4 regions of the Streptomyces sp. NPDC004788 genome follow, and region 2 is predicted to be linked to each of the others. Evidence: riboswitches for the same ligand, from Rfam matches in the RefSeq annotation. Region 2 holds a riboswitch; each other region holds the start of a gene.

Region 1 (8,149 bases), on a different contig from region 2:
ATCGACGGCTCGCGCACGCTCGACCTGGACGAGATGTTCGGCGGGCTTCCGGTCGTCCTGGAGATCGGCTTCGGCATGGGCGAGGCCACCGCGCAGATGGCCGCCGCCGACCCCGGCACCGGCATCCTCGCCGTGGACGTGCACACCCCCGGCCAGGGCAATCTGCTCGGACTCGCCGACCGCGGCGGGCTCACCAACGTGCGGGTCGCCAACGGCGACGCGATCATCCTGCTGCGCGAGATGCTGCCGCTGGAGTCCCTCGCCGGCTGCCGGGTCTACTTCCCGGACCCGTGGCCGAAGAAGCGCCACCACAAGCGCCGGCTGATCCAGCCCGACTTCCTCACCCTGCTCGCCCCCCGGCTGAAGAAGGGCGGGCTGCTGCACTGCGCCACGGACTGGGAGCCGTACGCGGAGCAGATGCTGGAGGTGCTCGGCGCGCACCCCGACTTCGCGAACACCCAGGCCGACGGCGGTTACGCGCCCAGGCCCGGCTTCCGGCCGCTGACCCGCTTCGAGGGGCAGGGCCTGGACAAGGGCCACGTCGTCCACGATCTGCTTTTCCACAGGGTCTGACGGGTCCGGCCGGGTTCCGAGCCCGGTCCGAGCCGGTTCGGGTCCGGTCCAAGTCCGGTTTTCCACAGGCTTCGAGAACCCTCTCGCCCACTGTCGGTGGCGCTGGTTACTGTCGTTCCGTGTCATCGAACCCGATCATCGGACCCGCCACCGGACCCGCCACCGCGGTCGTGCCGGCCCCCGCTCCCGTGCCCGCGCTGGAGAGCGGTGAGCAGCCGGACTTCGCCGCCGTGCCGGAGCGCGCCAAGTGGCGCTACAAGCCGCGCAAGGCGTTCTGGCGCAGCCGGCTGGTCCGGGCCGTCGCGCTGATCACCGCGCTCGCGCTGTGCGCCCTGGTGATCCTCGCGCTGGTGCGGGAGGAGACCGGCACCACCGGCTTCCTCGTCGGCCTCGGCCTCGCCGTGCTGCCGGTGCCGCTGCTCATGTCCGCGTTCCGCTGGCTCGACCGGGTCGAGCCGGCGCCCTGGAAGAACCTGCTGTTCGCGCTCGCGTGGGGCGCGTTCGCCTCCACCCTGGTGGCGATCTTCGCCAACTCCTTCGCCGTGGAGTGGATCAGCAGCGCCACCGCCGACCCGGGGTCGGCCGACAAGCTCGGCGCGACCGCCGTCGCCCCTGTCGTGGAGGAGACCGCGAAGGGCGCCGCCGTGCTGCTGCTCTTCCTCTTCCGCCGCAGGGACTTCACGGGCCCGGTCGACGGCCTCGTCTACGCCGGGTTCACCGCCACCGGCTTCGCCTTCACCGAGAACATCCTCTATCTCGGCAACGCGTTCGGCGAGGACCAGGAGTTCGGCTCCGCCGGGGTCGGCTCGGTCACGATAGGCACGTTCTTCGTCCGGGTGATCATGTCCCCGTTCGCGCACCCGCTGTTCACCTCGCTCACCGGGCTCGGCCTCGGCTTCGCGGCCCTGGTCCCGGCCACCGCCCGGGCCCGCCGCACCCGCCTGGTGCTGCTGCCGCTGGCCGGACTGCTCCTGGCCATGAGCATGCACGCGCTGTGGAACGGTTCGGCGAGCTTCCACCCGCTGGCGTTCGTGCTGGTCTACGGGATGTTCATGGTCCCGGTCTTCGCCCTGCTGACCTGGCTCGCGATATGGAGCCGGCAGAAGGAGCTGCGCACGATATCCGGCGAGCTGCCGGCCTACGCCTCGGCCGGCTGGCTCGCCCCCGACGAACCGCTCGCGCTCTCCTCCATGCGGGCCCGCTCGATGGCCCGCGGCTTCGCCACCCGCAGCCAGGGCAAGCAGGCCGGGCAGGCGGTCGGCGAGTACGAGGCGTTCGCGACGACCCTGGCGTTCCTGCGGTACCGGGCCCGGCGCGGCCAGGCCGTGCCGGACTTCGCGGCCCGCGAGCAGGAGTTGCTGCACCACCTGTGGCAGCGCCGTGCGGTCGCCTCGCCCGCGCTCTCGTACGCGGCCCGGGCGACCGGCCGGGTGTGGGCGCCGCCGCAGTACCTGGACTACGGCGGCTACAACCCGTACCGGAGTTAGGGAGCCGACGTACCGGAGCTGGGGAGCCGACGCCTACAGCGCGGACGCCTCGGTGAGGGTGGCCACCTCGGCGTCCGTCAGCTTCAGCTCGGTGGCGGCGACGAGCGCCGGGAGCTGCTCGACCGTGCGGGCCGAGGCGATCGGGGCGACGACGGTCGGCCGGGTGGCCAGCCAGGCGAGGGCGACCGAGGCGAGCTCGGCCTCGTGGGCCTCGGCGACGGCGTCGAGGGCGGCGAGCACCTTCCGGCCGCGCTCGGTGTCCAGGTGCTTGGCCGCGCCGGCGGCCCGGACGCTGGAGACCTCGACACCGGGGCGGTACTTGCCGGTGAGGAAGCCGGCCGCGAGACCGAAGTACGGGACGGCCGCGAGCCCGGCCTGCTCGGCGGTCTCCAGGAGCGGGCCCTCGTAGGTCTCGCGGGAGACCAGGTTGTAGTGCGGCTGAAGGGCGACATAGCGGGCGAGGCCCTCGGGTTCGGCGAAGTCGAGGGAGGCGCGCAGCCGCTCCGGGGAGATGTTGGAGGCGGCGACGGCCCGCACCTTGCCGTCCTTCACCAGCTGGTCGAGGGCGGTGACGATCTCCTCGACCGGCACGGACTCGTCGTCGAAGTGCGTGTAGTAGAGGTCGATGTAGTCGGTGCCGAGGCGGCGCAGCGACTCCTCGGCACCGGCCTTGATGGTGGGGGCGCTCAGGCCCTTGAAGCGGGAGTGGGCGCCGACCTTGGTGGCGACGAGGATGTCGGAGCGGTTGCCACGGGAGGCGAGCCAGCGGCCGATGAGCGTCTCGGACTCGCCGCCCTCGTGGCCCGGGACCCACTCCGAGTAGACGTCGGCGGTGTCGACGAAGTTGCCGCCGGCGGCGGCGTAGGCGTCGAGGACGGCGAAGGACTGCGCCTCGTCGGCGCTCCAGCCGAAGACGTTGCCGCCGAGGGCGAGCGGGAAGACGTGCAGGTCGGAAGTGCCCAGCTGGCGAAGAGAGGTCATGAGCTGATCAACCCCCCGCCCCACCGGGCCTATTCCGGCCGGCCGGCCCTGAACGCCGGCCGGTCCTGAACGCCGGCCGGCTCTCCACACCGGCCGGTCCTGAAGGACCGGCTCAGTAGTCGAGGCCCTTGGAGCGCAGCCAGGCGCCCGGGTCCATGCGGTCGCCGGAGGCGGTGTGGATCTCCAGGTGGAGGTGGGGGCCGGTGACGTTGCCGGTGGCGCCGACACGGCCGATGGTGTCGGCGGTGGAGACGGACTGGCCGACGGCGACCGTCATGGAGGAGAGGTGGCAGTACCAGACCTCGGTGCCGTCCTCCAGCTCCAGGACGATCCGGTAGCCGTAGGAGCCGGACCAGCCGGCCGACTTCACGGTGCCGCTGTGGACTGCCTTGACCGGGGTGCCGGTGGGAGCCGCGAAGTCCAGGCCGGTGTGGTAGCCGGACGACCACATCGAGCCGGCCTCGCCGTAGGTGGAGGTGATCGTGTACGAGGAGGTCGGCAGGGAGTAGCTGGCGGCGAGCTTGGCCAGGCGCTCGGCCTCGGCCTTCGCCGCGGCCTCCTCCTCCGCCTGCTTCTTCGCCTCGGCGGCCGCCTTCTCCGCCGCGTCGGCCTTGGCCGCGGCCTCCGCTGCCGCCTTCTCGGCGGCTGCCTTCTCTGCCGTCGCCTTCTCGGCGGCGTCGGCGGCGGCCTGCTGCTGCTCGGCCTGCTGGAGGATGCGGGCGCGCAGGGCCTCGCCGGCGTCGGCCGACGTCTGCGTCGTGCCGCCTGCGGTCTCGTCCTCGGCGGTGGTGTAGGTGAGGGCGGTGAGCGGCTGGGTGTTGCCGTTGCCGGCGGAGTCGGCGTGGTCGTCGTGGCCGATCAGCTCGCCGACGCCCGGGAGTTCGCTCGCGTCGGGCAGGTCGACGTCCGGCAGGTCCGGCAGGGCGATCGAGACCGGCGGCTTCTGCTGGGCGGTGGCCAGGCCACCGGCGCCGACGGCGGCGATGACGCCGACGCCGAGAACGGTGGAGGAGCGGGCGAAGTTGGAGCGCTGCTTGACCACGCGGTGGCGCCCGCCGGAACGGCTCTGGGCGCGCAGGGAGTCCTCGGTGGGGTTCCACTCCTCGGCCGCCCCGTCCGTGCCGCCCGCGCCGGGGGCGTCGTAGGAGGCGAAGGGGGTATGCGGAGCGGGGGTGTTGGAGGCCACGGAGGCGCTCTCCTTTCCTTCCTTCTCGCCTACCGGGTTAGCTGACGGGTTCGGAGCAGGAAGGTCTCCTACGGACGTGCCGCACGGGTGCGGCGGGGCCCGATTCACCCCAAGTGGTGGTTCCCCGGTTCCCTTGCGGGATTCGGCGCGTGCGCACGGTGCCGCCTCTTGCGACGGCTGGGACGACCGCGCTGCGTTATCGAACGTTAATAGACACGGGCACCCGATTCCAAGCCGTCCCCCTTGATCATTCGCTGAATTGGGAGGGAATCGCCCGAGTTGAGCCCCGTTCAGAAGCGACCGGGATCACCCTGCACATCTGACGTTACGTCAATTGTTATCGGAGGGAGACCCGTCGACTACACCCCGTGGCGACCGCGTCATGAGCGGGGCCCCGCCGGCGGCACCACCGGCATCGTCCGCCGCCGCTCCGGCTGCCCCACCGCCGGCCGGCTCACCGCGAGCAGCGCCATGTCGTCCGTCGAACCCCCGCCCGTGTGCCGGCGCACGTCCGCCACCAGCGCGTCGAGCAGCTCCTCCGGCCCCGGGAAGATCCGCCCCGCGAGCCGCGCCCCCGGGTCGTAGAAGACCCCGGCCGCGTCCCGCGCCTCCGACAGGCCGTCCGTGTAGAACAGCAGCGTCGCGCCCAGCGGGAACGGCGACTCGTCGGCCCGGTCCGGCCACATCCCGAGGTCCCCCATCCCCAGCGGCAGCGCCGCCTCGCTCGGCCGCAGCGGCGTCACGCCCCCGTCCTCGTACAGCAGAAGCGGCTCGGGATGGCCGCGGTTCACCACCCGTACGATCCTCTCCCCGCCCCGCGGCGAACGCGGGACCTCGGCCAGGACCGCCGTCGTGAACCCCTCGACGGCGTCGAGGCCCTCCCGCCGCATGCCCTCCCGGGCCAGCGCCCGTTCGAGCCGCGCCGCGACCCCCTCCAGGCTCGACTCCTGTTCGGCCGCCTCCCGGAAGGCACCGATGACGACCGCGACGGCCTCCACCGCGTCGAGCCCCTTGCCGCGCACGTCGCCGACCACGAGCCGTACCCCGTGCGGGGTGTCCTGCACCGCGAAGAGGTCGCCGCCGATGAACGCGTCCGCCCGCGCCGCCTCGTACCGGGCCGCGATCCGCAGCCCGCCGATCCGCTCGGCGGGCGCCGGAAGCACCGCCTTCTGCGCGGTCTCCGCGATCTCCCGCGCCGAGGCGAGCCGTTCGCCGCTGCGCCGCACCACCCGGTTGATCAGCAGGCCGAGCGCCGCGACCGTCACCACGGTCAGCGTCTCCGTGAGCGAGGGGATCGTGTCGGCGGTCCCGTTGTAGAAGTGCAGGCCGATGCTCGCGAGCACGGCGGCGATGCCGGTGAGCAGCGTCGTCAGGGTCGAGAAGAAGGGCGCGGCGATCAGCGGCGCCGCCGAGTACAGCGGCGCCGCCGTGAAGGTGGGCGGGGTCGCCAGGTCGTAGAGCACCCCGCCCACGATCAGCAGCGGCGGCAGCGCACGGAGGAAGCGCCGGGCGCCCCGGTACGCGTCGGGGTCGCCCCTGGGGGCCTCCGCCCGCCCGCGCCGCACCGCCGCTCGCGCCACCCTGTGCTCCCTGGTCCCGGTCCCGGGCGGCGGACGGAACCGCGCCCTCCCCAGGGTGCGGTCACCCCGCGCGGCTCGGCGACTCCTCCTCGGCCGGTTGGCTTACGGCGAGCCGTCCGCTCCGCGCGAGCGCCGCCATGGCCGCCGCGCACCCGAGCCCGACCGCGCACAGCACCAGCCAGGGCGCCGCCGACCAGCCCGTCACGTCGAGCAGGGCGCCCGTACCGAGGTTCCCCAGCGTGATGCCGACCCCGCACACGGTGTTGTAGAGCCCGTAGTGGGTGGCCACCCAGCGCCCCCGGGACAGGGCGACGACGGTGTCCATCTCGTACGGGTAGAGCACCGCGTTCGCCACCGCCAGGACCGCCGCGCACAGCAGCAGCGCCGGCACCGGGCGCCCGAGCGTCGCCGGCACCAGGAACGCCGCCCCCATCAGCGCCAGCCCGAGCACCAGGCACCGCTCGCGCGAGAGCCGCGCCTTGCACCAGGCGGTGATCCGCAGCTGTCCGGCCAGCGCGACCAGCGCCGACACCACGAACAGGGCCGTGGTCGCCGCCGTGCCGTCCGCCGCGAGCGGCAGCGCCAGATAGACCTGGAACGACAGCACGTACGAGCCGGTCATCGCCAGCGAGAACAGCCAGAAGGTGCGGTTCCCGAGCACCGACCGGAACTGCCCCCGCGCCTCCCCCTCCAGGGCCGGCTCCACGGCCTTGCGCCGTACGGGAAGATGCCGCAGCTGTACGAGGGTGAGGCCGGCGAACAGCACCGCCGCCACCACGCACGTCAGCCGGAACGACACCCCGGTCAGCGCCACCCCGACGAGCGGCCCGAACAGGATGCCCGCCTGGTAGTACGCGTTGAACAGCGCGAACGCCTGCACGCGCCGCTCCTCGCCCGCCTCCGCCGCCAGATACGCCCGCACGGCCGGGTTGAACAGCGCGCCCGCCAGGCCCGTCGCGAGCGAGGCGGCGATCAGCCACGGCAGCGACTGCGCGAACGCGAGCGCCCCGAAGCCGACCGTCCGCAGCGCGCACCCGGCGACGATCAGCGGCTTGAAGCCGAGCCGGTCGGCGAGCGCGCCGCCGACCAGGAACATGCCCTGCTGCGACAGGTTCCGCGCGCCGAGCACGAGCCCGACCGCCCAGGCCGCCATGCCGAGGCCGTCGGCGAGATGGGCCGCCAGATACGGCATCAGCATGTAGAAGCCGAGGTTGATGGTGAGCTGGTTGAGGAAGAGCAGCCGCACGGCCGGGTCGAAGCTGCGGCTCTGCCTCCAGATCCCGGCCCGGCGCCCCAGGGTGGTCGTGCTCAACGGACCGGCTCCTCGCGCGTCAGCACCCGGCGGGTCCAGCCGGTGACCGGCTCGCCCTCCGCGTACGCCTCCGGCTCCTCCCGTACGGGACCGTCGAGCAGCCCGTGCGCCGCGCAGTACTCGTCGTTGAAGACGGTGTCGAAGTAGCGCTGCGGCCCGTCGGGGAAGACGGCCGCGATCCGGGTGCCGCGCGGCCGGGTCCGGGCCAGCCAGCCCGCGACCAGCGCGACCGCGCCCACGCTCCAGCCGCCGGTCGCGAACTGCCGGGCGGCGAGCCGGCGCGCGGCCCGTACCGCATCCGCCGGCGCCACCCAGTGGACCTCGTCGAAGGCGGCGTGGTCGACGTTGGCCGGGTGGATGGAGGAGCCGAGGCCGCGCATCAGGCGCGGGCCGGCCGGCAGGCCGAAGACGGTGGAGTCGACCGAGTCGACCCCGACGAGTTCGAGCGCGGGGCTGCTGGTGGCGCGCAGCGCGCGGGAGACGCCGGCCGAGTGGCCGCCGGTGCCGACCGCGCAGACCAGCACGTCGATCCGGTCCAGCTGCTCGGACAGCTCGGCGGCGAGCCCGCCGTACGCCTGCTGGTTGTCGGGGTTCCCGTACTGGTTCGGCCACCACGCCCCGGGGAGGGCGAGCAGCAGCTCCGCGACTCGGTCCATCCGGGCCTGCTGCCAGCCGCCGGTCGGCGACGGCTCCGGGACGACGTGGACCCGGGCGCCGTGCGCGACGAGCATCCGCTCGACGATCGGCTCCAGACCGGGGTCGGTGACGACGTGCACCGGATGCCCGTGCAGGATCCCGGCGAGCGCCAGGCCCAGGCCCAGGGTGCCGGAGGTGGACTCGACGATCGGGGCGCCGGGCCGCAGCTCACCGCGGCGGCGGGCCTGCTCGACCATGTGGAGCGCGGCGCGGTCCTTGATGCCGCCGAAGTTGAAGCCTTCGAGCTTGGCCCAGTAGCCGTCGTCCATCCACAGCACGGGGGTGTTGCCGACGGTCTGCTCGACGACGGAGAGGAGGTTGGCGGGGTGTGTCA
Region 2 (6,170 bases):
TCGATCGAAGCGCAGGCCACCGCTGAGGCCAGCGGATTGCCCATGAAGGTCGGCCCGTGCGCCAGGACGGGAACCTCGCCGCGCGAGATGCCCTCCGCGATCTCCGTCGTGCAGAGCGTGGCCGCCATCGACAGGTAACCGCCCGTCAGCGCCTTGCCCACGCACATCACATCGGGTGAGACGCCGGCCTGGTCGGCGCCGAACAGCGTGCCCGTACGGCCGAAGCCGGTCGCGATCTCGTCGAAGATCAGGAGGACCCCGTGCTCGTCGCACGCCTCGCGGAGGACGCGCAGGTACGCGGGCGGGTGGAACCGCATCCCGCCCGCGTTCTGCACCACCGGCTCCACGATGACCGCGGCGACCTCGTCCGCGTGGAGAGCGATCTGCTCCCGCAGCATCCGGGCGTACGACTCCTCGTACGTGACCGGCGGCGCGTCGACGAAGACCTGGCGCTGGAGCACGCCCGACCACAGCTCGTGCATCCCGCCCTCGGGGTCGCACAGAGACATCGGCTGCCAGGTGTCCCCGTGGTAGCCGCCGCGCCAGGTCATCAGGAGCTGCTTGCCGGGCCGGCCCACCGAGCGCCAGTACTGCAGACACATCTTGGCCGCGACCTCGACGGAGACCGAGCCGGAGTCGCTGAGGAAGACGTGCTGGAGAGGCTCCGGGGTGATCTCGACCAGGCGCGTGGCGAGCCGCACGGCCGGCTCGTGGGTGAGCCCGCCGAACATGACGTGGCTCATCCGGTCCAGCTGGCCGTGTGCCGCCTCGTTGAGGACGGGGTGGTTGTAGCCGTGGAGCGCCGACCACCACGAGGACATGCCGTCGATCAACTCGGCCTGACCGTGCACCGGTTCGGCGAGGCGGAGCCGGACACCCGACGCGGACTCGACGACCAGTGGCTCCGTACGTCCAGGCATGGGCCCGTACGGATGCCACACGTGTGCCCGGTCCAGGGCGAGCAGCTCGTCGTTACGCATTCGGGGCGAGGTCCGTGCCGGCGCCGCGGCGGCGCACCGCGACCAGGTCCGTACGCGCCTCGGAGGCCGCCGCGGCCGCCTCGGTCACCGCGCCGCCACCGCACGGCCCGCAGCCGCCACCGGCCTCCGCGTGCGAGCCGCAGCCCGCGCCGTCCCCGGCGTGCGAACCGCAGCCGCCGGAAGCCTCGGCGTGCGAACCGCAGCCGCCCGCCGCGACCGCCGCGACATCGGCCCGGTGCGCCGGCAGCGTCGTCGTGCCCGCGCCCTCCACCTCGAAGCCCGCGTCGGCGATCATGTCCAGGTCGGCCTGGCCGGCCTGGCCCTCGCTCGTCAGGTAGTCGCCGAGGAAGATCGAGTTGGCGATGTGCAGCGCCAGCGGCTGCATCGTGCGCAGGTGCACCTCGCGGCCGCCCGCGATCCGGACCTCGACGTCCGGGCAGACGAACCGCACCATCGCCAGGATCCGCAGCGCGCGCTGCGGGGTGAGGTTCCACTCCTTGGCGAGCGGCGTGCCCTCGAACGGGATCAGGAAGTTGACCGGCACCGAGTCGGAGTCCAGCTCGCGCAGCGCGAAGACGACGTCGACCAGGTCCTCGTCGCTCTCGCCCATGCCCGCGATCAGACCGGAGCAGGCGGACAGACCGGCGGCGTGCGCCTTCGTCACGGTGTCCACGCGGTCCGCGTAGGTGTGCGTGGTCGTGATGTCCCCGTACGTCCCCTCGGACGTGTTGAGGTTGTGGTTGTACGCGTCGGCGCCGGCCGCCTTCAGCCGCTCGGCCTGGCCGTCGGAGAGCAGACCGAGGCAGGCGCAGACCTCCACGCCCTCGTTCTGCTCCTTGATCGCCTCGATGGTCTTGCCGACCCGGTCGACGTCCCGGTCCGTCGGGCCGCGGCCGCTCGCCACCAGGCAGACCCGCTTGGCGCCGCCGGCCACACCGGCCGCGGCGGCCTGCGACGCCTCCTCGGGCTTCAGCCACGTGTACTTGAGGATCTCGGCCTTGGAGCCGAGACGCTGCGAGCAGTAGGAGCAGTCCTCGGGGCAGAGCCCGGACTTCAGGTTGACGAGATAGTTGAGCTTCACCCGGCGCCCGAACCACTGGCGGCGCACCTTGCCGGCCGCGGCCACCACATCGAGCAGTTCGTCGTCGGAGGTCGCCAGCACGGCGAGCGCTTCTTCACGGGTCGGCGACTCGCGCCGCAGCCCCTTCTCCACCAGGGTGTTCAGCAGGTCCATAAGGGCTGATCCTGGCCTACGGCACGCCCCGCGGCCAAGGAGGATCTGAACAAACGGCCCCGTTTGAGGTGTGTGTATGACCACACCCTGACCTCGGCCGCGGCCGGTTAGGGTCTGTGCGCTGCCTACAAAAGGATCTGCCATGCCGTCGTACGTCGTGGACCCGCCGTCCTCCGGGGAGGCGCCGGGCCCGCGCCCGGCCGCCTTCGACTGGACCGAGGCCGCCGCGCGGCAGCGCGCAGAGGCCGGTCTCGTACGGACGCTGCGGCCCCGGGCCGCCGAGTCCGAGCTGCTCGACCTCGCGAGCAACGACTACCTGGGCCTGACCCGCCATCCGGAGGTCACCGGGGCGGCGGCCGAGGCGGCGCTCCGCTGGGGCGCGGGCGCCACCGGCTCCCGGCTCGTCACCGGCTCGACCCGGCTGCACGCCCGCCTGGAGCGCGAACTCGCCGACTTCTGCGGATTCGAGGCGGCGCTCGTCTTCTCCTCCGGCTACGCCGCCAACCTGGCCGCGCTCACCGCGCTGTCCGACCGGGACGGGCTGATCGTCTCCGACGCGGCCAACCACGCCTCCATCGTCGACGGCTGCCGGCTCGCGCGCGCCGAGACCGCGGTGGTCCCGCACGCCGACCCGGAGGCCGTCGCGAAGACGCTCGCGGCGCACCTGGGCCGCCGGGCCCTCGCGGTCAGCGACTCCGTCTTCTCCGTGGACGGCGACCGGGCGCCGCTCACGGAGCTCGCGGCGGCCTGCCGGGAGCACGGCGCGGGCCTGGTCGTGGACGACGCGCACGGCTTCGGCGTCCTCGGCGACGGCGGGCGCGGGGCGCTGCACGCCGCGGGGCTCGCGGGCGCGCCGGACGTGGTGGCGACGCTGACGCTGTCCAAGTCGCTGGGCAGCCAGGGCGGTGCGGTGCTCGGCCCGGCCCGGGTGATCGAGCACCTGGTCAACGCGGCCCGCACCTTCATCTTCGACACCGGCCTCGCTCCGGCCGCGGCGGGCGGCGCGCTGGCCGCGCTGCGGCTGATCGCCACCGATCCGGGGCTCGCGGCCCGGGCCCGTACGGTCGCGACCACCCTGCACCGGCTGCTCACCGAGGCCGGTCTCACCGCCGCCCACCCCGACGCCGCGGTGGTCTCGGTGCGCGCCCCCGGCCCGAACGAGGCCCTCGGCTGGGCCGCCGCCTGCCGCGAACTCGGCCTCTCCGTCGGCTGCTTCCGCCCGCCGTCCGTCCCCGACGGCATCTCCCGGCTCCGGCTGACCGCCCGCGCGGACCTCACCGACGCCGAGATCGAGCGTGCGGTGACCACGATCGTGCGGACGGCTCCGCCGGGCGCGCGGGGCGTATAGGGGATGTCCCGCGGCTGTCGGGTCGCCCGTCGCACGGTTCACCGCTTCGGGCGACAGATATCCGTATAACTTGGTCGATCGCCGCCCAGGGCCGCACGATCGGTGGCAGTCTGACGCGAAGCGCAACCCGGGCCGGGCCCGGAGGGGAAAGGGACAGCGTCGCCATGGCAGACCAGCAGGAAGCAACCGTCACGCTGCCGAGCGACCCCGCATCGGTCCCCGCCGCGCGGAGGTACGTCGCCGAGGTGCTCGCCTCCTGGGGGCTCGGTGACGTCGGAGACCCCGTGGACAACGCCGACACGGCCGACGCGGTCCGGCTCATCGTCTCCGAACTGGCGACCAACGCCGTCCAGCACACCTTCGGACAGTCGCCCACCTTCACGATCGACGTCCGTCTGGAGCGGGACGAGCGGCTGCGCATCGGGGTGACGGACAGCCATCCCCGCTGGCCGAGGCGCCTGCCGGCGGCCGTCCAGCAGGACAACGGCCGCGGCATGATGATCATCCGCTCGCTGACCGCCGAGGCGGGCGGCCGACTGTCGGTGACGCCGACGGCCGAGGGCGGCAAGACCGTGTGGATCGAGCTGCCCTGGCCGGCGGCGGTCCCCGGCTGACCGGACGGCCGCCTCGGCGGGCCGACCGGCTGACCGGACGACCAGCTGACCGGCCGGCCGCCTGACCGGCCGACCGCCTGGCGGGTCGACCGCTTGGCCGGACGACCGGCCGATTGGCCGACCGGTCCCGTGCGACGGGTCAGCGGACCCGGCCGTAGTAGACCTTCGAGGTCCAGATCCGGTCGAGCTTCACCCACGAGCCGGTCTTCGGCGAGTGCCAGATCGCGTTGTTACCCGCGTAGATCCCGACGTGGTACACCCTTCCACCGGAGTGGAAGAAGACCAGGTCCCCCTTCTGGCGGCTCGCCGCCGAGACGTGGCGTGTGGTGTTGTACTGCTGCTGCGCGGTGCGGGGCAGCGTCTTGCCCGCCCTCTTGTACGAGTAGAGCGTGAGACCCGAGCAGTCGAACCTGGTGGGGCCTGATGCGCCGTACCGGTAGGGCGATCCCTTCTTCGAGGCGGCGACGCTCAGTGCCGTGTTGGCGTACGAGCTCGCGGCCTGGGCCTCCGGCGCCGCTCCTGGTGCGAGCAGCGTGCCGCCGACGGCGGCGAGGGTGAGAGCCGAGACGGCTCCGGCCCGGGACAGCAGGGACGGGACATGAATCTGCGCAGTCATGCGCAACCCTTCGTCAGCCGCCTGTGAAGGATGACCTGTCGGGTTCGGGCAGGCGAAGATGCCCGGCCGCGGCTGCGGCTTCACCCCGAGGGACGGCTCCGATCGCTCGGACGTCCCGTGTTGCTCGGGTCCTCCACTCCTGCCGATCCACTCCTGTCGACCAGACATCCGGGACGGCGGCAGGACTCGGCGTCCGCCCGGACCGCCCCGCCTCGGGTGGCGGGGGCTTGTCGTCGACAGGGATCTTGACCCACGCCCGCGCCGAAATCCGAGTGGAAACAGCGATATGTGAGGCTCCTCACGACTGATCCATTCGGGTGGACAGTCAGGTTTGGTGATCGTCCGAGGTTTGCGCGACGAGTCCGCCACCAGGGGTGGAAGGGCCCGATTCCGCCAGATGCGTACACCTGTTGCGCAACACAGCTGAGCTCTATGTCGATACGTCGACTACGCCGAAAGGGGGATCGATTCCGGCGTTCCGCTGGCCCGAGTGGACCTCGACACGACACGCCCTCCTGTCAACTCACCTGTTGCCGGGGCATGGTGACGCGAGCCGCGCGGCGCTCTCCGTCCAACACCCGCAGCGCGCGGGCCAATGTGTCCGCGTGCACCTCGCTCTCGCCCCGCGCGTGCATGAGCGTCAGCGCCTCCCGCAGTGCCGTCGCCCGTCCGACCAGCGCTTGGGCGGCCCGTAGCGCCCCATAGGTATGCGAGGTCCTGGATGGATTGATCCGGCCGAGCAGATCGACGACTTCGAGATACGCGTCGACGAACTCGCCCTCGGCGCGGGTGAGCGCGGGCAGCGGCGGCAGTTCCGGGACCATGGCCGGCTCACACCCGCCCGGCGCCGTCGGTCCCGCCGTCGCGGCGGCTGCGGATGACGTGGTCCACCAGGCCGTACGCGAGGGCGCCCGGAGCGTCGAACACGGTCGTCCGGTCGAGGTCGGCGTCGATCCGGCCCCGCTCCTGGCCGGTGTGTTCGGCGAGCATCCCGGAGATCAGCTCCCGCTGCCGGAGCAAGTCGCGGGCGTGGACGTCCAGATCGCTGGGCTGTCCCTGCAACGGCTCGTCGAGCGAGGGCTGCTGAAGGACGATCCGCGAGCCCGGCAGTGCGAGCCGGTGCCCCGGCGAACCCGCCGCGAGCAGCACCGCGGCCGGCCCGACGGCCTGGCCGAGGCAGATGGTCTCCACCTCGCACGAGACCGTGCCGATCGTGTCGTAGATCGAGGTCATGGCGCTGATCGAGCCGCCGGGCGAGTTGATGTAGAGGCTGATCAGCCGGTCCGGGGACGCGTAGTCGAGGTGCAGGAACTGGGCGATCACATCGCCCGCCGCGATCTCGTCGACCGGCGTGCCCAGGAAGACGATCCGCTCCTCG
Region 3 (8,149 bases), on a different contig from region 2:
GCCTGGCGCAGGGCGTGCTGGGCGTTCGGCGGGCACCAGGCGCGCTCGCGCGGGACGCCGGCCTTGATCGAGGCCAGGTCCGGGACCTGGGCGTTGTCGCCCGCGGCCCACACGTAGTCGAGGCCGTTGACCTGGAGCTTCTCGTTGCAGTCCACGTGGCCGCGGGGGCCGAGCGGCAGACCGAAGCGGGCGAGCGCCGGGTTCGGCTTGACGCCGGCGGTCCACACGATCGTGTTGGCGTCGACCTCGAGGCCGTTCTTCAGCACGACGTGGCCGTCGACGCAGGAGTCCATCGACGTCTCGAGGTAGATCTCGATGCCGCGGCTCTCCAGGTGCTCCTTGCCGTACTGGCCGAGCTTGGGGCCGACCTCGGGAAGGATCTTGTCGGCGGCGTCGACCAGGATGAAGCGCATGTCCTCGCGCTTCACGTTCTGGTAGTACTTCGCCGCGTCGCGGGCCATGTCCTCGACCTCGCCGATGGTCTCCGCGCCGGCGAAGCCGCCGCCCACGAAGACGAAGGTCAGCGCCTTGCGGCGGACCTCCTCGTCGGTCGTCGAGTCGGCCTTGTCGAGCTGCTCGAGGACGTGGTTGCGCAGGCCGATGGCCTCCTCGATGCCCTTCATGCCGATGCCCTGCTCGGCGAGGCCGGGGATCGGGAAGGTGCGGGAGACGGCACCCATCGCGATGACCAGGTAGTCGAACGGCAGCTCGTACGCCTCGCCGACGAGCGGCGCGATCGTGGCGACCTTGCGGTCCTGGTCGATGGTGGTGACCCGGCCGGTGAGCACCTCGGCTCCGCGCACGACGCGTCGCAGCGGGACGACGACGTGGCGCGGCGAGATGCTGCCGGCGGCGGCTTCGGGGAGGAAGGGCTGGTAGGTCATGTACGACCGCGGGTCGACGACCGTGACGGTCGCCTCCGCATAGCGCATCTTCTTGAGGATGCGCCGTGCCGCGTACAGACCTACGTACCCACCGCCTACTACGAGGATCCTGGGACGCTCCGTGGTGCTCATGCATCCGAGTATCCACCCCCTCAGGAGGGGTGGCTCGTGCGCCCCTTCACAAGCTCGATGGGCACCTCTGCTACACTCCGCCGCCCACGTGACCCACGTCATGTTCGAGCAAAGGAACCAAGGGCTCGGGGCGAACGTTGTTCACCCCTTGTGAACTGGCCCGGAGAGCCTTCCTTAACGCCGAACCGCAGGGCGCGTTCACACGATGGAAACTTCGAGCGAAGTGGCCCCCACGCCTGGGAAAGGACCCTGGGAAGCCCCTCGGAGGGGCCAAAGGCCCTCCAGGAGGGCTCCTGGAGGGCCTTCCGAGCCCATTCTCTTGTGAAGAACTTCACGAAGCTTTTCGCCGGACCGCTCCACAAGGTGCCCCGGAGGGGTATCGGAGGATCCTCAGAGCCTGCCTCACAGGGGCTTATAGGCACGCACTATGCGACGGATAGCGCGATCCCATCGAGGATGTCGTGCTCGCTGACGACGACCTCGGCGGCGCCGGTGCGCTCCATGATCTCCTCCAGCACCAGGGCGCCCGCGATGATCACGTCGACCCGGCCGGGGTGGATCACCGGGATCGCGGCCCGCTCGTCGTGGGTGGAGCCGAGCAGCCGGGCCACCACCTCGTCGACCTGGGCGCGGGAGATCCGGGAGTGGTGGACGCGCTCGGAGTCGTACTCCGGCAGGCCGAGCGCGATCGCGGCGACCGTGGTGACCGAGCCGGCCAGGCCGACCAGCGTCTCGGCCTCGGTGACCGGCACGGTCTCGGCGGCCAGGTCGAGCGCGGCCCGCACGTCGGCGCGGATCGCGGCGACCTCCTCGGCGGTCGGCGGGTCGTGCCGGACGTGCCGCTCGGTCAGGCGTACGCAGCCGATGTCGACGGACCGGGCGGCCTCGACGTGCTTGTTGCCGACCACGAACTCGGTCGAGCCGCCGCCGATGTCGACGACCAGGCGGCGGTCGTCGCCGTGCAGTTCGCCGGTGGCGCCGGTGAAGGAGAACTCGGCCTCCTGGTCGCCGGTGATGACCTCGGGCTCGACGCCCAGGATCCCGACGACGCCGTCGACGAACTCCTCGCGGTTCTCGGCGTCGCGGGAGGCGGAGGTGGCGACGAAGCGCAGCCGGTCGGCGCCTACGCCGAACTCCCTGATGACCTCGGCGTAGGCACGGCAGGCGGCGAAGGTCCGCTCCAGGGCCTCGGGCGCGAGCCGGCCCGTCTTGTCGACGCCCTGGCCGAGCCGGACGATCGTCATCCGCCGGTCCAGCTCGATCAGCTCGCCGGTGACCGGATGGACGTCGGCGACGAGGAGGCGGATGGAGTTCGTACCGCAGTCGATTCCGGCGACCCGGGTCACTTCTCGCCTTCTTCCTTGTCCGGCTCGTCCACGCACGGGGTGACGCAGGGGCCCTTCGCCCACCACTCCGGCAGCATCGCCAGCGCCTCGTCGCCGAACGGGTTCACGCCCGGGCCGGCCACCAGCGAGTGCCCGACGAGCACGTGCAGGCACTTGACCCGGTCCGGCATGCCGCCGGCGCTCGGGAAGCCCTCCAGGACCTCGATGGCGTCGCGGCGCGCGATGTAGTCCTCGTGCGCGGCGCGGTAGGCGGCGGCCAGCTCCGGGTCGGTGGCGAGCCGGGCCTGCATCTCCTTCATGACCCCGTTGGCCTCCAGGGTGCCGATGGCGGAGGCGGCGCGCGGGCAGGTCAGGTAGTACGTGGTCGGGAACGGCGTGCCGTCGGGGAGCCGGGGCGCGGTCTCGACGACGTCCGGGTTGCCGCACGGGCAGCGGTGCGCGATGGCGCGCAGGCCGCGCGGCGGCCGGCCGAGCTGGGCCTCGAACGCGGCGACGTCGGCGGCGGTGGGCTCGGTGCGTTCGGTCTGCGGAGGGGGCGTTTCCATGTCTGCCTTGGTCGTCGGTGGTACGGGTGGGTCAGCGGCGGTCGGCGTTGTCGACGCCGTCCCACAGGTTGTCGTACCAGGGGCGGTCCGTGCCGCCCTGGTCGGTGCGCGGCCGGGCCTGCGCGTCGGGGTCGTTCACGGTGAAGCCGGTCTCGCCGGGCATCACGTAGTGCAGGTGCTCGCGGGCGAGCCGGCGCACATAGGCCGGGTCCTGGAGCCGGGCCTTCTCGTCCCGCAGCTCCTCGACCCGGCGGGCGGCGTCGGCGGCCTTGCGTTCCTGGTCGGCGATCTCGCCCTGCTGGGAGACGTACTGCCGCATCGGGTAGGCGAGCGCCACCACGAGCGAGCAGACGACGAGCGCGAGGAAGGCCGCGCGGCCGGTGAGCCGGGAGCGGGCGGCCTGGCGGCGGGTCTGGGAGCGGTAGACACGGGCAGCGGTCTGCTCGCCGAGCAGCCTGATCCGGGTCGCGGTCGAGAACCGGTCCCGGTCCTTCACGGCCATGTCCAGCGGCTCCCCTGCGTCGCGTGTCTGATCAAACGTGCGTCCCCGCACACGGTACGGGACCGAGTGCGGGGACGTCCGTAACTACAGCGTCAGGGCAGGTCAGCCCGTGAAGCTCAGCCCTTGAAGCGCGGGAAGGCGCTGCGGCCGGCGTAGACCGCGGCGTCGTCGAGGATCTCCTCGATGCGCAGCAGCTGGTTGTACTTGGCGACGCGCTCGGAGCGGGCCGGGGCGCCGGTCTTGATCTGGCCGCAGTTGGTGGCGACGGCGAGGTCGGCGATGGTGACGTCCTCGGTCTCGCCGGAGCGGTGGGACATCATGCACTTGAAGCCGTTGCGCTGGGCGAGCTCGACGGCGTCCAGGGTCTCGGTCAGCGAGCCGATCTGGTTGACCTTGACCAGGAGGGCGTTGGCGGTGCCCTCCTCGATGCCGCGGGCGAGGCGCTCCGGGTTGGTGACGAAGAGGTCGTCGCCGACGAGCTGCACCTTGGTGCCGAGCTTGTCGGTGATGGTCTTCCAGCCGGCCCAGTCGTCCTCGAACAGCGGGTCCTCGATGGAGACGAGCGGGTACGCGGAGACGAGCTCCTCGTAGTACTCGGTCATCTCGGCGGCCGTGCGGGACTTGCCCTCGAACTCGTACGAGCCGTCCTTGTAGAACTCGGAGGCGGCCACGTCGAGGGCGAGCGCGACGTCCTTCCCGGGCACGTAGCCGGCCTGCTTGATGGCCTCGAGGATGAGGTCGAGGGCCTCGCGGTTGGAGCCGAGGTTCGGGGCGAAGCCGCCCTCGTCGCCGAGGCCGGTGGACAGGCCCTTGTCCTTCAGGACCTTCTTGAGGGTGTGGTAGACCTCGGTGCCCCAGCGCAGGGCCTCGGAGAAGGACTCCGCGCCGATCGGGGCGATCATGAACTCCTGGATGTCCACGTTGGAGTCGGCGTGCGAGCCGCCGTTCAGGATGTTCATCATCGGAACGGGCAGCAGGTGCGCGTTCGGGCCGCCCAGGTAGCGGAAGAGCGGGAGGTCGGAGGCCTCGGAGGCGGCGTGCGCGACGGCGAGCGAGACACCGAGGATGGCGTTGGCGCCGAGCGAGCCCTTGTTCTCGGTCGCGTCCAGGTCGAACATCGCCTGGTCGATCAGGCGCTGCTCGGTGGCGTCGTAGCCGACGAGCTCCGGGCCGATCTGCTCGATGACGGCGAGGACGGCCTTCTCGACGCCCTTGCCGAGGTAGCGGTTGGGGTCCCCGTCGCGGAGCTCAATGGCCTCGAACGCACCAGTGGAGGCACCGGAGGGAACGGCAGCACGGCCGGTGCTGCCGTCGTCGAGGCCGACCTCGACCTCGACGGTGGGGTTGCCTCGGGAGTCCAGGATTTCCCGGGCTACGACGACGTCGATGGACGGCACGAGCATCTCCTTCTGGGATGTGACGCTGGTTGTGACGCATGCGGCAAGGTCTCGTTCGCCTTGCGACAAGAGCCTAACCGGCGCGGGGGCTCCGGCCAGCCGGGCGCCCGCCCCCTGGGACGAAAAAGGACCCAAGGGCATGCATTGGGGGACGAAAGAACCCGGTTACCGATCGGTACGAAACGGGCCCGGAGCACAGGCTCCGGGCCCGTTCCAGGGTCACCGCGGGGGGACAGCCGTCAGGCTCACTTGAGGTGGAGCTGCTGGCCCGGGTAGATCAGGTCGGCGTCCTGGACGATGTTCTTGTTCAGCTGGAACAGCTTCTGCCAGCCACCCTTGACGTGGTGCGTCTGGGCGATCTTGCTCAGCGTGTCGCCGGCCTTGACCTTGTACTCGCCGTCACCCTTGGCGACCTTCTTGCCGGTCGGCGTGGTGACGGTCTTCGCGGCCTTCGGCGCGGTGCGCTTCTCGCTGCGGGTGGTCGGCTGCTCGGCGGTGCGCTGGGTGGTGGTCGTCGGCGCGGCCGGCTTCGGGGCGGGGGCCGGGGCCTCGGCGGAGCCGCCGTCGTACGAGGCGCTGGACAGGCCGACGCCGCAGCTCGGCCAGGCACCCTTGCCCTGGCCCGCCAGGACCTTCTCGGCGACGGCGATCTGCTGCGACTTGGAGGCCAGGTCGGCGCGGGAGGCGTAGGCGGTGCCGCCGTAGGCCGCCCAGGTGGAGTTGGTGAACTGCAGGCCGCCGTAGAAGCCGTTGCCCGTGTTGATGGACCAGTCGCCGCCGGACTCGCACTGGGCGACGGCGTCCCACTCGGAGGCGGTGGCGGCCGAGGCGGTGCCAGCGGTCATCAGCGGGGCGGCGACGGCGACGCCGGCGACACCGGCGAGGGTGACGACGCGGGTGGCCTTGGAGGGACGACGGTGTTTGCCCTTGCCGGAAAGCAGCATGGAAGTTCTCCTCACCGACGCCTACGAGGTGAGCTGTCGGGTTCGGGCGAGTGAGTTGCCCGGCCGCGTGTCCTTGCACGCGGCTCCACCCCAAGCCGGTCGTCGGCCGTCTGTCTCAACGGCCGGGGCCGGCACTTACCTTGGGTCCCCCGCTCCTGCCTTCGGCGCTTGCGCGACGACTGTTCCCGGCGTCCGGCGGCAGGATTCGGCGTACCGGTCGGCGGGGCCCGCGGTGGCGAGCGGTCACGACCGTAGACACACCCCCGGCGGAAGTTCAAAGCCCATCAACCCGGAAAAATCGCCCCTACTTGCACTCCGTCAGGTGACGTTTGTGCAGGTGAGGGGCGAAACGCGCAAAGTTTGCGGACGTGACACGGCCGTTCGACAAGAGAGACTCATGTCTCACTTGCACAGAACCGGACATTCAGCCCCTAACTACCCCTCAGGCGTGACCTGGGGCGCGGTCTTCCCGAGGTTCAACTCAAGGCTCTGACCAGGGAGGATGAGGTCGGGGTCGGTGCCGACCGTCTTCTTGTTGGCGTCGTAGAGCGCGGTCCAGCCGCCGGGCAGGGCGTTCTGCTGTGCAATGTCCGACAGGCTGTCACCCGGCTTGACGGTGTATTCGTCCGCACTGGGCGTCTTGTCCGTGTTGTCCGCGGCCGCGTCGCCGGTCGGAGCGGCGTGCCGTCCGGATTCGGGCGTGCCGTCCGTATCGCCCGGTTCTTCTGTCGCGGCGTCACCGCGGTGCTTGCCGGTGCCGGTGGGGGCCGTTTCGGACGCACCGGGCGTACCGGGCGTACCGGAACCATCGGGTGTACCGGGCGTCACGGAGGTGCCGGGCGTCACGGGAGTGGTGGGTGCGTCCGGCGAGGCGGGCGTGGTCGGCGTGGCCGAAGTCGACGGGGCGGCCGGAGTGGTGGGCGCGGTGGGCGTCGTGGCGCTCGACGAGGGCTCGGTGGTCTTCGTGCCCGACTCGGCGGGCAGCCCCTCGGTGCGGTTCGACTCCTGGGGCGCGGCCGGCTGCGCGGGAGTGGTGGCCGGGCCCGGGTCGACGGCGGGCTTCCTGCCGTCGTTCTTCAGGCCGGCGATCGGCGCGCAGGTGGCCCACTGGGTGTCGCCGGCGGCGAGCGCCTTGTCGGCGATGGCGATCTGCTGGGCGCGGCTGGCGAGGTCGGGGCTCGGCGCGTAGGCGAGGCCGCCGTGCCGCTCCCAGCTCTCCTGGGTGAACTGGAGCCCGCCGTAGAGCCCGTTGCCGAAGTTGGCGCTCCAGGCGCCGCCCGACTCGCACTCGGCGACCCGGTCCCAGGTCGGTGCGTCGGCGGCGGAGGCGGAGCCGGTGGCGAGCAGCGGCAGCGCCATGGCCGAGCCGGTGACTCCCGCGGCGACGACGATCGCGGGGGCCTGGCGGGGTCTGCGGTGACGTCCGTTCCCGGAGCGCATGCGGAGTGCCTTTCGCGTGACTGCTGAGGTTGCGGGTGAACGTAGCGGCATTCGAACGCACGTCACAAGTCGATGCAGCGCAGATCACGCGAAGATCACAGCTTTGACGCTCCGTCAGTTCCGCGCGGCTTTGTGGGAAGCGCTGAACTCCACCGGAAGCGTGCGCAGGCCACGCATGATGAGCCCGCCGCGCCACCGCAGTTCCGCCGGATCGGCCCCAAGTCGCAGGTCCGGCAGGCGAGTCAGGAGCGTCGCGAGCGCCGTCTGCCCTTCGAGGCGCGCCAGCGGCGCGCCCAGGCAGTAGTGGATGCCGTGGCCGTACCCCAGGTGCTGGTTGTCGCGGCGCGCCAGATCCAGCGTGTCCGGCTCGTCGAACCGCGCCGGATCCCGGTCCGCGGCCGCGAGCACCACCAGGACCGGGTCGCCGGCCGGGATGTCCTGGCCGCCGATGGTCAGCGCCTCGGTGGCGAAGCGCCAGGTCGCGAGCTCCACCGGCCCGTCGTACCGCAGCAGCTCCTCGATCCCGGTCTCCAGCAGCCCGGTCTCCCCGGCCGCGATCGACTCCTGGAGGCGGGCACGCTGCTCCGGGTGACGAAGCAGGGCATACACACCATTACCGATCAGATTGACCGTGGTCTCGAAACCGGCGAAGAGAAGGATGAAGGCCATGGCGGCGGCCTCGTTCTCGGTGAGGTGCTCGCCGTGGTCCGACGCCCTGATCAGACCGGAGATCAGGTCGTCGCCCGGCTCCTCCCGCTTCTTGTGGATGAGCTCGGCGAGATAGCCCCGCATCTTCTTCACCGACCGCGCCACCCCGCCGCGCGGCCCGCCGCCGTGCCGGATCATCATCCCGGCCCAGTCGCGGAAGTCGTCCTGGTCCTCGCGCGGCACGCCGAGCATGTCGCAGATCGCGTAGATCGGCAGCGGGAACGCGAACTCGTGGATGAGGTCCGCGCTCC
Region 4 (6,675 bases), on a different contig from region 2:
CTCCACCTGCTCCGGCACGGACATGTCCACCGGCACGACGAGGGCCTCGCCACCGGCCCGCTCGACCTCCTCGGCCGCCGCTTCGAGCCCCACCCGGCCCCGGGCGAGCAGCGCCACCCGTGCGCCCGCCGCCCCGAACGCACGCGCGGTCGCCCGCCCCACACCGGCGCTCGCGCCGGTGACGACCACGGTGCGTCCCGCGAACGGCTGCGACTGGCGACGCACGTCCCGTCGCACGGCGAGACCCTCCAGGAACGTGACCACATCGGCCGTGCGGATCATGGCGGCTCCTCACGCGCTCGGCAGGGGGACATGCGCTGGTGCCGCCTCACCAGCGGTACCAGCGGTTGCCCGAGCCGCGCACCAGGAAGCCCAGCAGCCAGATGACGAGCACGGCCAGGGCGATCCACCACAGCACGTGGGCGGCGAATCCGACGCCGAAGAGCAGCAGCAGAATCAGCAGGACGAGGAGCAGGGCGATCATGACGCGCCTCCTTCGATGACACGTTCGGTAGCGCTTGGCTGCGCGGCTACCCGCCCTCGGTGTCCGTAACCCCTTCAACCTCCCGCGCTCCCCGCGCTCCCCGCGCTCCCCGCGCTCCCCGCGGTCACAGGGCGTCGGCGGCGGTCCGCAGGTCGGCGACCAGACCCGCGTACAGCTCCTCGCGGTCCCCGCCGCCCCCCGCCCGCAGGACGGCCGACGGATGGACGGTCGCGAGCACCCGCAGGTCCCCGTTCCCGGAGCCGTTCCCCTCGTCCGGCAGCGGACGCGGTACGCCACGGTCGGTGCCGACCCGGAACGACGGCCCGAGCAGCGCGCGGCCCGCCGTCGCGCCCAGCGTGACCACGAGCTCGGGCGAGACCAGCCGGAGCTCGGCGAGCAGCCAGGGGCGGCAGGCGAGGGTCTCGCGCAGGCTCGGCGCCTTGTGGATGCGGCGCTTGCGGGTCTCGTCCTGGGTGAACTTGAAGTGCTTGACCGCGTTCGTCAGGTACACGTCGTCCTCGTCGATGCCCGCCTCGCGCAGCGCCCGTGACAGCAGCCGGCCCGCCGGCCCGACGAACGCCTCGCCCTCCCGGTCCTCCTGGTCGCCGGGCTGCTCGCCGACCAGCATCAGTCGCGCGTGCGCGTCGCCTCGCCCGAAGACCGTCCCGGTCGTGTTCTCGTACAGCGGGCAGCCCCGGCAGTCCGCCGCGGCCCGCCGGTGGGCGGGGATGCCGCCGCGCGCCGGCAGGAAGGGAGTGGCGTCGTACGCCTCCGGGCCGGGGCCGGGGCCGGCGCCGTCGTCATGGGTGCCGTTCATGGCAGTACCTCCGCTCGCCTTCGCGGCTACCCCGAATCCTGCCGGGCAAATCGGACGATAATCACCCATTCTCTTCAAATGGAGAAATGCGGATGAGCTGCCTCATGAGTGCATTTAGTAGATAAGGCGGGGCGAGGGTGACGCGGGTGATTCGGGTCACGGTCGAGCCGGCCCGCCCGATGCTGGCGCGGCGTCAAGTCCGTACTTTCCGGAAAGGGTTGGGGAATCGGCTCCAGGTAAGCGGAATGATCCTTTTGTGTTTCCGGGAAAGGTCATTTTCGGTCCGCTAATTCCGTCTTGTTTTCGCCGTTTGTTTTCGCATACGGTCACGCCGCAACCGGACGGAAACGCCGAATCCTGCCACCGCCCGGGAACCGCACTCACCACACTCGTCCGGCAGGAGCGGGGGACCCAGGTTTGCCGCCGGTCCCGGGATTCCGGGCCGGCTAGGGGTGAAGCCGTGCCTGCCGCGGCCGGGCATCTCCTGCCCGAACCCGACAGCTCACCTCGCAGGCGGAGGAGAGGAATTCGCCATGCGTGGACCCGGGAAGCACCGACGCCCCAAGCGCACCCCGCTCGCTCGCTCCCTCGCCGTCGCCGGCCTCACCGGCAGCGCCGCACTCGCCGTGCCGCTGGCCGGGGCGTCGAGCGCCGTGGCGGCCGAGCCGCACGCGGCACAGACCGTCGCAGTCGAAAAGGCCGTGGCGCAGACGGCCGTACGGAAGGCCGTGCAGGCCGGTCCGGTCCGGTATTCCGTCGTCGTCGGTGACTCGCTTTCCGGCATCGCCGAGAAGTACGCGGTCAGGGGTGGCTGGAAGAAGCTCTATCAGGACAACCGCCGGGCCATCGGCCACGACCCCCGGCTCATCCGGCCCGGTCTGAGGCTGACCGTCGACCCGACGTCGAAGCAGGCCCCGACGGCCCCGCGGCTCACCGGCACCGGTGCGAGCGCGGCGGGCGCGGCCACCGCGGTCCAGGCGTCGGCCCCGGCCGCGGCCGCGGCCACGGCCGCCACGACCGGCACCTCCGGCACGTACGCGAACAACCTCGACGGATGGATCCGCGAGGCCCTCGACGTCATGGCCCGCAACGGCATCCCCGGCAGCTACGACGGCATCTACCGCAACATCATGCGCGAGTCCTCGGGCAACCCGCAGGCCATCAACAACTGGGACTCCAACGCCGTCGCCGGCACCCCGTCCAAGGGCCTGCTCCAGGTGATCGACCCCACCTTCCAGGCGTACCACGTGGCCGGCACCTCCAGCGACGTGTACGACCCGGTCGCCAACATCACCGCGGCCTGCAACTACGCCGCCGCCAAGTACGGCTCCATCGACAACGTCTTCGGCGCCTACTGAGCCCTTCCTCTTCTCGGACCGCCCGGCTCCCGAATGGACCGGGCGGTACGAAAAGAGGTACGAAGTCCTGCGTGAAGGATCAACCTCAGGGGCCGCAGGAGCCTCAGGAAGCCCCGGAGTCTCCGGAGTCCCCGGACCCCCGGAGCGCGACCGTCCGGGTGTTCATCGCCCTGGCGCCGCCCGACGAAGCGAAGGACGAGCTGGCCCGCGAGCTGCGGCCCGCCTATGAGGCGTACCCGACCCTGAGGCAGAACCGCATCGAGGACTGGCACATCACCCTGGCCTTCCTCGGCGAGCTCCCCGCCGCGGCCGTCCCGCCGCTGCGGCGGCCGCTCGCGGAGCTCGCCGCCGCGCGCCGACCCCTGGAGCTGGCGCTGCGCGGCGGTGGCCACTTCGACGAGCGGGTGCTGTGGAGCGGCATCGCCGGCGACCTCGAAGGGCTGCACCTGCTCGCCTCGGACGTCCGCGCCCTCGTGAAGGCCTGCGGCATCCCCTTCGAGGACCGCCCGCTGCGCCCGCACCTCACCCTCGCCCGGGCCCGCCGCGGCGACACGGCCTCCGTGACCGCGGTCGCCGCCGGTCTCGCCGGCTTCACCGGCCGCTCCTGGCGCACCGAACGCCTGCACCTCGTCGGCAGCAATTTCGGCCGCGGTCCCGCCCCCATCCGCTACCGCGACATCGAGTCCTGGCCCCTCGGCGAGCCCGCCGACCGGCCCTGACGGGCCGAAATCACCGACCGGCCCTGACGGGCTGAAAAAGACGCCGACCGGCCTGACGCGCCGAAAGGCGGGGTGTCGCCCCGCGTGGCCGCTCTCCTACAGTGCGTGCTGCACCCGTTCCGCCGAACCAGGAGCAGCCCGTGGCCGCAGCCCCGCGTGAAGTGCCCGAACTGGACGCCGCCGCCGTCGAGCGGTGGCGGGCCGGCGGCGGAGAGCTCGTCGACCTCTTCGCCCGGGCGCGCGACGCCCACGGCGGCGTCGCCGGGGTGCGGATCGGGGAGCGGCCCACCGTCGTGGTGACCGGCGCCGAGGCGGTGCGGCAGGTGCTCGCCGTGCGCCCCGACCGGTACGTGAAGCGCTCGCACCGGGCCCGGCTGCTCGTCGGTGACGGGGTGCTCTCCGCGACGGGCGAGGCGTGGCAGCGCCAACGCCGCATGCTCCAGGCCCAGTTCACCGGACGCGGGATGCGCCGCTACGAGCAGCGGATCGCCGCGGCCGCCCGGACGACCGCGGCGCGCTGGGACGCGTACGCCCGTACGGGGGAGGTCTTCGACCTCGGCGAGGAGATGCGGCGCTTCGCCCTGGACACCATCTGGCGCTCCCTCACCGGGCACGCCCTCGACGCCGCGACGGAACGCGAACTGGCCACCCTCCCCGAGGTGGTGGCCGCGATGCCGAGCCTGCCCGCCGACAGCGCCACCGCGCGGGAGGCCGTGGCCGCCGAGCTGGCGCGGATCGACGCGGTGGCGCACCACGCCGTCGCCGCCGCCCGCGACGGCGAAGCGGGCCCCGACGGGCCGGGACTCCTGCACGTCCTCGTCGAGGCCGGCCGCACCCGTCCGGAGTACACCGACCGGCTGATCCGCGACGAACTCGTCACCCTGATGCTCGCCGGCCACGAGACCACCGCCACCACCCTCACCTGGCTGCACCTCCTCCTCGACCGGCACCCCGAGGAGCGGGAGCGCGTGCTCGCCGCCGGGCCCGAGGGCTCACCCGAACGGCAGCAGGCGGTCTCCGCGCTCGTCCACGAGACCCTGCGCCTCTATCCGTCGGCCTGGATCCTGCCGCGCTGCGCGGCCGAGGACGACGTCCTCGACGGATACGCGGTGGCGGCGGGCACCGACGTCGTCGTCTGCCCCTACCTCACCCATCGTGACCCCGAACTCTGGGAGAAACCCGAGGAGTTCGACCCCACGCGCTTCACCACCCCGGGCCGGCGCCCCGCCCACCCCGGAAGCTACTTCCCGTTCGGCGTCGGGCCCCGCGCCTGCCTGGGCCTGCAGTTCGCCCTCCGTGAGTCCGTCGCGCTCCTCGAACTCCTGCTCCCGGCGCACGCCCCGCGCTTCCGGTCCGTCCCCGAACGCGCCGCCTACGGCCTCACCGTACGGCCCGACGGGCCCACCCCCGCCGTCCTGGCCGGTTAGCGGCGTCGGACCGCCCGTCCGGAGAAAAACGCTTGGACCGCGCGGCTGTCGTCGCGGGACACTGCGGACCCTGTCCAGTCGGTCCGACAAAACAGGGTTGTGATGGGATTGTCTGAATCGAGCGGCAGTACACCGGGCAAGGGCCCGGTACTGCTCGCCCTCCGCTACTACGGACGTGAGCTGGCCAGGCTCCGTCGCATGACCGTGCCCGCGATGCTGCTCCCGGCGCTGGGCAACATCGGCATCGCCTACATCGCGCCATTGATCGTCGCCAAGCTCGTCGCGCGGATCGCCGACGGTGGCGCGGACGGCGTGGGCGGCGGGGGCGGCGGGGGCTGGACCGGCGCCATGCTGCCGTACGTCCTCGGCATCGGGGGCGTGCTGCTCTTCTCCGAGGCGCTGTGGCGCGTCGGACTGCACTGTCTGAACCGGGTCGACGGGCTCGGCATCGAGCACCTCACCGTCGTCGGGATGGACGAACTGTTCGCCAAGGACGCCACGTTCTTCCACGACAACTTCGCCGGCTCGCTCACCAAGCGGGTCATCGGCTTCGGCAAGTGCTTCGAGGACTTCGTCGACACCCTCACCTTCAACGTGCTCGGCAGCTTCGTGCCGCTCGGCTTCGCCTGCGTCGTGCTGTGGACGTACGAACCGCTGCTCGTCGTCGGCCTGTTGGCGATGATCCTCGTCACCGCCTTCGGCGTGACCCCGCTGATCCGCCGCCGCCAGGCCCTCGTCGCCCAGCGCGAGGCGGCCATCGCCCGGGTGTCCGGCCATGTGGCCGACAGCCTGGGGAACATGGACACGGTACGGGCCTTCGCCGCCGAGCGGCGCGAGGCGGCCGAGAACCGCTCCCGTCTCGCCGAGGCGCGCCGGGTCACCCTGCGCTCCTGGGACTACGGAAACCTGCGCATCGACACGGTCGTCGCACCGATGTCCGTGCTCACCAACGTCCTCGGCCTGGTCCTCGCCCTCGCACTCGGCGCCGGTGACCACGGCGTGGAGGCGGTCGTCGTCGCCTTCACCTACTACGGCAACGCGACCCGCATCATGTTCGAGTTCAACCAGATCTACCGGCGTCTGGAGAGCTCGATGACGGAGGCGGCGCAGTTCACCGAGCTGCTCCTGGAGCCGCCGACCGTGCTCGACCCGGAGTCGCCCGAGCCGCTGCGCTCGCGCGCCGGGGACGTGCGCTTCGAGAAGGTGGGCTTCGCGCACGGCGGCGGCAGGCCGCTGTTCGACGGCCTCGACCTCGACGTGCCCGCCGGTACGAAGATCGGCCTCGTCGGCCGGTCCGGCGGCGGCAAGACCACGCTCACCCGGCTGCTGCTGCGCATGACCGACGTCGACGCCGGCCGGATCCTCGTCGGCGGCCAGGACATCAGCCGGATGACCCAGTCCGACCTGCGCGGCCTCATCGCGTACGTGCCGCAGGAACCGGCGATGTTCCACCGCACCCTGCGGGAGAACATCGCCTTCGCCCGCCCGGGCGCCACCGACGCCGACATCCGGCGCGCGGCCGAGGCGGCACACGTCACCGAGTTCGCGGACGCGCTGCCGGACGGCTTCGACACCATGGTGGGCGAGCGTGGCGTGAAGCTCTCCGGCGGCCAGCGGCAGCGGGTCGCGCTCGCCCGGGCGATCCTGCGCGACGCGCCGATCCTGCTGCTCGACGAGGCCACCAGCGCCCTCGACTCGGAGAGCGAGATCCTCGTCCAGGACGCGCTGTGGCGGCTGATGGAGGGCCGGACGGCGCTGGTGGTGGCGCACCGGCTCAGCACCGTCGCCGGCATGGACCAGCTCGTGGTCCTCGACCGGGGCCGGATCGTCGAACAGGGCACCCACCAGGAGCTGCTCGCCGCGGACGGCG

What was found. Region 2 has a riboswitch for cyclic di-AMP ahead of ACWEJX_RS32275 (C40 family peptidase). Riboswitches for the same ligand answer to the same signal wherever they lie in the genome.
Region 1: it holds a riboswitch for cyclic di-AMP, as region 2 does, so the genes downstream of both, ACWEJX_RS27060 (M23 family metallopeptidase) here and ACWEJX_RS32275 (C40 family peptidase) in region 2, are expected to answer to the same signal.
Region 3: it holds a riboswitch for cyclic di-AMP, as region 2 does, so the genes downstream of both, ACWEJX_RS07475 (transglycosylase family protein) here and ACWEJX_RS32275 (C40 family peptidase) in region 2, are expected to answer to the same signal.
Region 4: it holds a riboswitch for cyclic di-AMP, as region 2 does, so the genes downstream of both, ACWEJX_RS36810 (transglycosylase SLT domain-containing protein) here and ACWEJX_RS32275 (C40 family peptidase) in region 2, are expected to answer to the same signal.

Annotation. Positions count from the first base shown of each region.
Region 1 covers NZ_JBSGBF010000073.1:14,963-23,111, reverse strand. Annotated here, with positions in the region: gene trmB (tRNA (guanosine(46)-N7)-methyltransferase TrmB) at 1-573, shown strand, start outside; gene ACWEJX_RS27070 (PrsW family intramembrane metalloprotease) at 744-2,060, shown strand; gene ACWEJX_RS27065 (aldo/keto reductase) at 2,094-3,041, opposite strand; gene ACWEJX_RS27060 (M23 family metallopeptidase) at 3,154-4,227, opposite strand; cyclic di-AMP (ydaO/yuaA leader) riboswitch at 4,240-4,385, opposite strand; gene ACWEJX_RS27055 (PP2C family protein-serine/threonine phosphatase) at 4,608-5,792, opposite strand; gene ACWEJX_RS27050 (MFS transporter) at 5,869-7,119, opposite strand; gene ACWEJX_RS27045 (PLP-dependent cysteine synthase family protein) at 7,116-8,149, opposite strand, start outside.
Region 2 covers NZ_JBSGBF010000108.1:672-6,841, forward strand. Annotated here, with positions in the region: gene ACWEJX_RS32255 (adenosylmethionine--8-amino-7-oxononanoate transaminase) at 1-980, opposite strand, end outside; gene bioB (biotin synthase BioB) at 973-2,214, opposite strand; gene ACWEJX_RS32265 (8-amino-7-oxononanoate synthase) at 2,357-3,562, shown strand; gene ACWEJX_RS32270 (ATP-binding protein) at 3,727-4,176, shown strand; gene ACWEJX_RS32275 (C40 family peptidase) at 4,316-4,792, opposite strand; cyclic di-AMP (ydaO/yuaA leader) riboswitch at 4,796-4,961, opposite strand; gene ACWEJX_RS32280 (hypothetical protein) at 5,311-5,616, opposite strand; gene ACWEJX_RS32285 (ATP-dependent Clp protease proteolytic subunit) at 5,624-6,170, opposite strand, start outside.
Region 3 covers NZ_JBSGBF010000010.1:59,505-67,653, reverse strand. Annotated here, with positions in the region: gene ACWEJX_RS07500 (NAD(P)/FAD-dependent oxidoreductase) at 1-1,016, opposite strand, end outside; gene ACWEJX_RS07495 (Ppx/GppA phosphatase family protein) at 1,442-2,362, opposite strand; gene ACWEJX_RS07490 (DUF501 domain-containing protein) at 2,359-2,907, opposite strand; gene ACWEJX_RS07485 (FtsB family cell division protein) at 2,939-3,409, opposite strand; gene eno (phosphopyruvate hydratase) at 3,526-4,812, opposite strand; gene ACWEJX_RS07475 (transglycosylase family protein) at 5,052-5,750, opposite strand; cyclic di-AMP (ydaO/yuaA leader) riboswitch at 5,754-5,927, opposite strand; gene ACWEJX_RS07470 (transglycosylase family protein) at 6,186-7,190, opposite strand; gene ACWEJX_RS07465 (cytochrome P450 family protein) at 7,305-8,149, opposite strand, start outside.
Region 4 covers NZ_JBSGBF010000168.1:738-7,412, forward strand. Annotated here, with positions in the region: partial or broken gene ACWEJX_RS36795 (SDR family oxidoreductase) at 1-282, opposite strand, end outside; gene ACWEJX_RS36800 (hydrophobic protein) at 329-484, opposite strand; gene ACWEJX_RS36805 (UdgX family uracil-DNA binding protein) at 609-1,301, opposite strand; cyclic di-AMP (ydaO/yuaA leader) riboswitch at 1,640-1,830, shown strand; gene ACWEJX_RS36810 (transglycosylase SLT domain-containing protein) at 1,835-2,659, shown strand; gene thpR (RNA 2',3'-cyclic phosphodiesterase) at 2,818-3,378, shown strand; gene ACWEJX_RS36820 (cytochrome P450) at 3,519-4,805, shown strand; gene ACWEJX_RS36825 (ABC transporter ATP-binding protein) at 4,908-6,675, shown strand, end outside.